Regions from separate parts of the Shewanella glacialimarina genome, predicted to be linked through region 2. Evidence: predicted binding sites of a transcription regulator. Region 2 holds the regulator's gene; the other holds the start of a gene.

Region 1 (4,701 bases), 1.4 Mb from region 2:
TGCTGTGCGATAAATAGGTATTCACGCGGCTTGCGGTAACTAATAAACATCGCAAATAATAGCCCACATACCATGCCTAATGCGGGTAATAACATTGCCTGTGGTACTTGAGCATGAACCGCGTTTAAGCCATTACTGTTTAAATTTGCCAGTAGAATGTCATTTAAGAAAATACCGCCAAAACCGATAGGTAAAATCATATAGGTAGTCACTAAGCCAAATGTCAGTAAACAGGCAATAAGGCGGCGATCAATTTTTAATGCAGTTAATACATGTAATAGTGGTGGTATTAAAATAGGAATAAAGGCGATATGAATGGGCAAAATATTTTGCGAAGAAATAGCCATTGCCAGAATCGTCACCAACAGCATCCATCGCACAACCTGGGTATTACTACTATTAGGCTCTTTACCCAATTTTTTAATAATACTGTTAGAAATTAATGTAGTTAAACCAGAATGTGACAATGCCGCAGCAAACGCACCCAATAGGGCATAACTTAAGGCGATTTGAGCACCGCCACCTAAACCATCGTTAAAAGCGGAAATTGTTTGTTGTATATCAAGCCCACCGACAAGGCCGGCAACTAAAGCGCTTATTGTTAGCGCAATAACCACATTTACTCGAAAAAAACTCAATGCAAGCATCAAGCAAACAGATATCACCACAGCATTCATATTTTTTAATTCTATTTATTATAAGTATTAAGGCGTTTATTTATGCCGTTATTTACTTTGCTTGTCCAGTAAAGCCTTTATTTTATTAGTGTATAACGAGCATGCTATGCCTACCTTGTTCATCAATGTTAAATAATGAGGCCAAAATGTAATCTGTTGTAAGCCATTTTTAGTTATTTGTTTTTAAAACCTTAAAAATAGTAAGGCTGTGATGAGGGGTTTTTCAGCAGGTAAAACAAAATTCATTCGAAACCTCTTATCGGGGGCGCAAATAAAAGGTATGGTATAGCACATTGTGGAAGGGTGAACATTGCACCTTCTTTTAGAATTTTAACAAGCCATTAATGGAGATATAAAATGAGCGTATTAGTAGGCCGTCCAGCCCCAGACTTTACCGCAGCAGCAGTATTAGGTTCAGGCGAAATTGTTGACAACTTTAACCTTGCTTCGGCAACTAAAGGTAAGCCAACGGTTATCTTTTTCTATCCTTTAGATTTCACTTTCGTGTGTCCATCAGAGCTAATTGCTTTTGATCACCGCATGGAAGAGTTCACTAAGCGTGGTGTTGAAGTTATTGGTGTGTCTATTGACTCACAGTTCACTCACAACGCATGGCGTAACACTCCAGTAGACAAAGGTGGTATCGGCCAAGTTAAATACACTTTAGTTGCTGACGTTAAGCATGAAATTTGTAAAGCATACGATGTTGAACATCCAGAAGCAGGTGTTGCTTTCCGTGGTTCATTCCTTGTAGACAAAGAAGGTCAAGTACGTCACCAGGTGGTTAACGATTTACCATTAGGCCGTAACGTTGACGAAATGCTACGTATGATCGATGCACTTCAATTCCACGAAGAGCACGGTGAAGTATGTCCAGCAGGTTGGTCTAAAGGTGATAAAGGCATGACAGCGAGCACTGATGGTGTTGCTTCATACTTAAAAGATCACTCTGACAAGCTATAATCTTCGCTTGTTGAATATCAAAAAAGCTGCCCAGGCAGCTTTTTTTGTTTCTGTAACTTAAATAAAGTTAAGCTAAACCGCACATCTGCTATGTTCAGTCGTCGGTATCACTATTGTCAGCCTCGTCATCCGAGTCATCTAAAGTCGCTAACGGCCAACCGCCAAGGGTTTTCCAGCGATTAACGATATAACAAAAAAGTTCAGCGGTACGTTCAGTATCATACAGTGCTGAATGAGCTTCTTTATTATCAAAATCAATGCCAGCCATTTTACACGCTTTGGCTAATACCGTGTGGCCAATAGCTAATCCGGCAAGGGACGCTGTGTCAAAACTGGCAAAGGGATGAAACGGTGAGCGCTTTAAACTATTTCGCTCGATACATTGATTAATAAAACCAAGATCAAATGCGGCATTATGTGCCACAACAATACTGCGATGACAGCCAACCGCTTTTTGAGCTTTTTTAACTTCTTTAAATATTTCTAAAAAGGCAGCCTTTTCATCAACAGCTCCCCTAAGCGGGTTGGTAGGATCTATTCCATTGAAGGCTAATGCTGCGGGTTCAAGGTTTGCACCTTCAAATGGCTCAATGTGGTAATGAAGGGTTTTATCTAAGCTTATATAGCCGTCATCATCCATTTTTAGCATGGTAACTGCGATTTCAAGCAATGCATCTGTATTAGCATTAAATCCTGCTGTTTCAACATCAATCACCACAGGAAAATAACCGCGAAATCGATATTTAAATTTATTGCTGTTGCAGATGTCACTCATGTAATTTTATTACCCCATTAAACCTGAATATTATTGTCACCATTAAAGACCAGCCTGCGCTTATTGTGACAGATAGGCCGTGCATTATACCCAAACTGTCTTAATATGCTCGTTTCAGTGCTAATTTAAACTTAAGAAAAGGATTTAGCCGCCGATATATTAACAGGTAATAAAATCGACAGGTGACACCATGTGGCAAAAAATCATATTAGTATCCAGTTTGTGTATCAGTGCTACTGCAAGTGCTGATTTACGTCACTATGTTGCCTCCCTTGAAAACTCTGCCTGGCGTGTAGGTGAAAATACCCCTATTGAATGTCGACTAGAGCATGATATTCCAGATTACGGCAAAGCTATTTTTTCCAGTAAATCTGGAAAAGATCTTAACTTACTCTTTACGCTTGATATGTGGGCTAAGCCCGACGCGGTTACCAATGCTAAATTAATCAGCCGAGCACCGACCTGGCGCCCAGGTGATGCATCAAAAGAAATTATCGCATTAAAGTATCAAAAACAATTTAACGGTGAAGTCCCTAAAAAAGCTGCCTGGGCTATGCTAAATGAATTAAGCCAGGGCCGTCAGCCTACGTTTTATTATGCCGATTGGTATGATGCATCAAGTAAAGTTGCAGTGGGGATTTCAGCGGTGAACTTTGCCAGCAAGTATCGTGAGTTTCGCTCATGCTTAGCTAATTTATTACCATACAGTTTTGATGACATTGCATTCACGGTTTTAAATTATCAAGAGGGTGGAACCGAGTTAACTCGTTTTTCAAATTATCAGCTTAAAAAAGTACAAGAATACTTATCATACGATCCTAATATCGAGTTAGTGGTGGTTGATGCCTATACCGACAGCTACGGCGGCCGCTCAATTAACCAAAAAGTGTCAGAAAAACGTGCTGATTCAGTTAAAAGTTTATTAATTGCCAGTGGTATCTCACAAGACCGTATCACCACAGAAGGGCATGGTGAAAAACGTCACGTGGCTGGTAATGACTTAGCGTCAGAGCGACAAACAAACCGCAGAGTCGTGATTAGAATAACTAAACCTATATAGTGCTGTTAATTATTACTTTGAAAATACACAGACCTTAATTTGTTTCAAAGTAACCTTAGCCATTAATCTGTAGCATTAGCCTGAATCATGTTCAGGCTTTTTTGTTTGTGTTTGAAGGTAAATTTTAGACAAAAAAAACCCACTCAAACCGAGTGGGCTAAATAATTTGCAATCAACAAATTTAAGGAAGGAAGTCAAGCATAAGAACTGGGAATAAGTTAATGTTTCACAAACACTAACTTGAAGTTCATTGTTTTCTCATCAAATCGATGTGTCCTGAAAACAAGTTCATAATAGATTTATTACTCTAAATGCACAAGATAGATTTATTCTTCTTTCGCATTAGATTTTGTAATGGCAGGATGTACTGATTTTGAATTTAAAATGGCCTCTGAGTACCATAACAGTAGGTTTTGTTGAGATGATTCACATTTGAGTGAATAAATATTCGGATAAGTTGAATTGTTTTTTAAACGTAAATGTTAATAGCTTTAGTAAAGTGAGTGTTTACCTGAAAAAATAAGCTTTTATTGGGTTGTTTTTTTGTAATCTACAATCGTTTTTTATACTTTTGACCGGCAAAGCATAGCGATGTAGCGCTTTTTGAAATTAATATTTAACTAAGCTGCAATCTGTATCATCAAATGCACTTATTTTATCTAATTAAGATTCAATTTTTGGGTTGTTTGAAGGCCAGAAAACATTAAAAAATCTTCATCTAAGTTGGTTAAACCCCAGATAATGCAATTTAACACTGTTATGCTCGAAATAAAGTCTGTTTTCAGCGGGTGAGATGATTCACAACTGCCTTGCTACTCGGTATAGTATGCAAAATTTTGTAAGTAAAGAACGAGTCTTAAAATGACGTTTAATTGGCCTGTAACAGTGTACTATGAAGACACCGATGCTGGTGGCGTTGTTTATCATTCAAATTACTTAAACTTCTTTGAAAGAGCACGCACCGAATGGCTTAAATCAATGGGCGTTAGTCAAACTAAATTATTGGCTGATGACATTGCTTTTGTTGTTAAACGTGCAGAATTAGATTTTCGCCGCGCGGCAAAGTTTGAACAGGATTTTATAGTTGAATCCTCTATATCGTCATTAAAAAAAGCGTCGTTGGTGTTCCAACAGCGTTTAATTGATGAGCTAGGTGAATGCTATTGTGAGGCAACGGTGATAGTCGCTTGTGTGTCCTTATCAAAAATGCGTCCCATAGCCATCCC
Region 2 (4,701 bases):
TGCTTTAGGTTGAGGGGCTGGAACTGGAGCAGCCTTTACTGGTTCAACGGTTTTAGGTGCCGCTGTTTTAGGTGTTGCTGTAGAACTTGACGCAGAAGTATCTACTTTAGCAGGGGAAGAACCTTTACCGTGAAGCTCATCAAGTAACTTCTCAAACTCGTCGTCGGTAATATCATCTGAGTCGACCATTTGAGCTGGAGGTTGTACAGATTTAGCTGGCGCAGGTTTACTATCAGCTACACTTAATTTGTTTGAACCATGAAGTTCATCTAACAATGCTTCAAATTCGTCATCAGAAATTTCATCTGAGCCAACAGGAGCTGGAGCTGTTTGCTGAGGGGTTTTAGCCGTTGATGAAGTGGTTGCTACAGGACTATTACCTTGACCATGAAGCGCATCTAATAATGCTTCAAATTCGGACTCATTTATCTCGTCAATATTAGTATCAGCGCTAATATTGTCTTCAATGAATTCAGGTTGATTGAAAGGCTCGATTTCCTCTACTGACTCTTCAATCAGCTCTTCAATCTGTCCGCCCATTTCTGATGGCAAAGGCGCACCCGAACTGAGTAGCTTCAATTTATTAAGTAGTTCGACTTCAACAGGATCTTGTTCTTCGCCTTGCTGAGTTTGCGCAAACATAATGTTAATAGCATCAACTGCTTGCAAAATGATATCCATCAATTCTGCATTAACACTACGCTTGCCGGTTCTCAATAGGTCGAAGGTATTTTCCGCTTCATGGCAGACGTCTACCATAGGTTTTAAACTTAAAAAACCTGCTCCACCCTTTACAGTATGGAAACCGCGGAAAATAGCATTTAACAAATTACTGTCATCAGGATTATTTTCAAGCGCAACTAACTGCTCTTGAAGAAGCTCTAGAATCTCACCAGCCTCTACCAAAAAGTCCTGGAGTATCTCTTCATCAACATCAAATGACATTCAACTGACTCCTAATTAGAAACCCAGACTGGATAGCAAATCATCAACTTCATCTTGACCTGCGACCACGTCATCACGCAATTCTGCGTGCATAATTGGGCCCTCTGCCTCTATTTTATTCTCTTTTTTAACAGTTTCCGGTTGCGGCGTATAATCACCAAATACTGTCAACATAGAGACTAGATTATTTTCGACTTCGCGAACTAAGTCGATAACTCGACGGATCATTTGCCCTGTTAAGTCTTGAAAATCCTGCGCCATCAGTATTTCATTTAGTAATTGTCGTAAACGGGTTGTATCGTGTTCACTATGTGACATAAGCTGTTGAACATCATGACAAAGTTTTTTGAACTCACTCAACTCTATATCTCGACGCATTAACTTATCCCACATAGGGGTAACAGATTTTATATTGGTAATTATTGTATCGGCCAAAGGTAAACATTCTTCAACTGCATCCATGGTTTTATTTGCAGCTTGTTCTGTCATATCAATAACGTAATTTAATCTTTCTTTAGCATCCGGTATTTCAACCTTGGCTAATTCTGATAAACGGTTATCTACCTGAAAGTCTTGAAGCGCGCTATGAAGTTGACGAGTTAATTTCCCGACCTCTTCAAATAATTCACGCTGTATTGGTGTAGCGAGTTCTCTAACAACGTCGTCAGCTTGATCTTGCTCCCCCGCACTAAGCAGTTCGACAAGTTGCTGGGCCTGCTCGAGAGTAATTAACCCCGATATTATTGGCTGCATAACTTATCCTTGCTTAAGCGAGACGTTCAAAAATTTTATCTAATTTCTCTTTAAGGGTCGCTGCTGTAAAAGGTTTAACAACATATCCATTCACACCTGCTTGGGCTGCTGCAATAATTTGCTCACGCTTAGCTTCTGCCGTAACCATCAAAACAGGTAAATGTTTTAATGAATCATCGGCACGAATAGCCTTCAGCAAATCAATACCTTGCATACCAGGCATATTCCAATCTGTTACAACAAAGTCAAAATCACCTTTTTGCAACATAGGTAAGGCTGTTGATCCATCATCTGCTTCTTGGGTATTATTGAATCCCAAGTCTCGCAACAAGTTCTTTATGATACGTCGCATTGTTGAAAAGTCGTCAACAATAAGAATCTTCATATTCTTGTCCAAGGTTTCCTCCGGTGAGCTGACACTCTAGTGCTCTAATTAATAATTATTGTTGTGTCCAATGCTTGAGTTTGCCTTTTAATCTAAGCATAGCCTGACTTAATATCTGACTAACCCTAGATTCGCTTACTTCAAGAATTGCACCGATTTCTTTTAAGTTTAACGCTTCGTCATAGTACAGTGAAAGTACTAATGCATCTCTTTCTGGTAAGGTTTTAATTGCTTCCACCAGCGCTGATTTAAATTGCGTTTCAGCTAATGCTTCAAAATTATCATCTGGTATTCCATCATCTGTGACTAACACATCTTGCGAAATACCTAAATCTTCTATGCCTATGATTTTCCCAACAGAAACATCATTTAAAATATGATGGTACTCATTGAGCGACATATCAAGTTTTTCTGCAATTTCTGTGTCACGAGCGTCACGTCCCAACCCTTGTTCTAGCTCGTCAATAACCTGTGCAACCCGGCGATTATTTCGATGTACTGAACGAGGAACCCAATCACCACGGCGGATTTCATCAATCATAGCACCGCGTATCCGAATCCCTGCAAAGGTTTCAAACTTAGCCCCTTTGGTATCATCAAATTTTGATGACGCTTCAAGTAACCCTATCATGCCAGACTGTAACAAGTCGTCGAGTTGAACAGAAGCAGGTAATCGCGCCAACATATGATGTGCAATTCTTTTTACCAGCGGTGCATACTGTTCAACAACGGATGTTTTATTATCGAACTGAGTATACGCGGCGGCTTTATTCACTCACTCTATCCTCTTGTGTTTCTTTGCGTTGGACTAAACGTTCAACAAAAAACTCTAAGTGACCACCCGGCTGTTGTGGAACCGGCCAGCTCATAATTTTATTTGCCAGACCGTGGTAAGCTATGGCTGATGGCGACTTTGGATACGCTTCAACGACTAACTTTTGCTTACGCACAGACTTACGTAAATTTTCATCAAATGGCACAGTTGCAACTAACTCTAAAGCAACATCTAAAAACCGATCCGTTACTTTACTTAGTTTAGCAAACAATTCCATTCCTTCACGTAAACTGCGCACCATATTAGCCACAATTTTGAAATGAAATACACCATGTTCACGGCTTAATATTTTTATCAGTGCATAGGCATCTGTGATAGATGTCGGTTCATCGCATACCACAATCAATACATCTTGTGATGCCCTTGAGAAACTCAGTACCATATCTGAAATACCTGCCGCGGTATCGACAATTAATATATCAAATTGGGTGCGCATCTCACTGAAAGCACGAATTAATCCTGCATGTTGAGCCTGGGTTAATTCAACCATGGCTCTGCTTCCAGACGTTGCAGGAACAATACCAATACCTTTAGGGCCTCGAACAATGATATCGTCTAATTCGGCGTCGCCAGATAAAACATGAGATAAATTTTTCTCAGCACGAATTCCTAACATCACATCAACGTTAGCTAAACCAAGATCCGCATCTAATACTAAAACACGTTTACCCTTTTCGGCGAGTGCGACTGCAGTGTTTATAGAAACACTGGTTTTTCCTACCCCACCTTTTCCACCGGATACGGCAATTACTTTAACTTTTTCGTTATTTGGTTGATTCATCATACGTAAACCACTTGCTTGATCACGGGTCATATTCTTACTCGAATGCATAAGTCATTTCATTCGACCATGCGCTTGTGTCTTGTGAAATTGCTTGTTCTGTTTCATTTAACGCGGCTAAAGCTTGCTTAGCCAGAGCTAAAGTATCTGCTACTTTTATGTCTTCAGGAACACGTTGGCCATCAGTCACATAGCTTAATGGTAACTCATTTTGTATCAGAACGCTCAATGCACCTGCAATTGATACAGATTCATCTAATTTGGTTAAAATTACACCCGCTAATGGAATGCGTTTAAAATGATTAACCGCGTCTTGTAATACCCTGCGTTGCCCTGTTGCCGACATAACTAAATAGCTGCGAATTGGGATCCTACTGTTTGCTGTCAAATTATCAAGTTGTTGATAAAGACGCATATCACGTTGCCCCATACCCGCTGTATCTATCAGTACTAACTTACGACTTCTAAATTGGTACAAAATCTGTTCAAGCTCGGTCACATCATGTGCTTGCTTCACTGGACAGCCCATTATTTTGCCATAAGTTGCTAATTGCTCATAGGCACCAATACGATAATGATCCGTTGTAATAAGCGCAACTTGATCTGCACCATGTTGTGCAGCAAAACGTGCAGCAATTTTTGCCAGAGATGTCGTTTTGCCAACACCAGTTGGTCCAACAAAAGCCACAACGCCACCGCGTTTTACAATATCATCACCTTGGTTATCAAGTAAGTTAGCCAAACTTTGTGGTAATGAACGCACTAATTCTGCAGGATTATAGTGTTGACTCAAAGATGAAAGTTTAGCTGCAACGGGTGCTGAAAACTCTGCAGCAAGTAGCTTACTTTCAAGCATAGCACCCACGGGGTCTTTCCGCTTTTTTTGTTCAGTCATCAATGAAGATACTTGATGAGTCAGTAAGTTACGTAATGATGCCATTTCTTCACGAAGCGCATCCATTTCGGTCGAACTGACCTTATTATTTTTTGACTGCTTATCAA

The links. The regulator FliA, encoded in region 2, starts transcription of late flagellar genes. The targets are predictions, from matches to a motif close to CTAAAGNTNNNNNNNNNNNNGCCGATA.
Region 1: FJ709_RS06865 (flagellar protein MotY) is a predicted target of FliA. The motif match lies at 2,546-2,572, and genes of this name have one in related genera.

The regions. Positions count from the first base shown of each region.
Region 1 is NZ_CP041216.1:1,585,523-1,590,223, forward strand. It holds gene FJ709_RS06850 (Na+/H+ antiporter family protein) at 1-677, opposite strand, end outside; gene FJ709_RS06855 (peroxiredoxin) at 1,035-1,640, shown strand; gene rnt (ribonuclease T) at 1,735-2,415, opposite strand; gene FJ709_RS06865 (flagellar protein MotY) at 2,606-3,475, shown strand; gene ybgC (tol-pal system-associated acyl-CoA thioesterase) at 4,337-4,701, shown strand, end outside.
Region 2 is NZ_CP041216.1:2,972,463-2,977,163, forward strand. It holds gene FJ709_RS12915 (chemotaxis protein CheA) at 1-945, opposite strand, end outside; gene FJ709_RS12920 (protein phosphatase CheZ) at 961-1,698, opposite strand; gene cheY (chemotaxis response regulator CheY) at 1,712-2,095, opposite strand; gene FJ709_RS12930 (RNA polymerase sigma factor FliA) at 2,139-2,858, opposite strand; gene FJ709_RS12935 (MinD/ParA family protein) at 2,851-3,732, opposite strand; gene flhF (flagellar biosynthesis protein FlhF) at 3,737-4,701, opposite strand, start outside.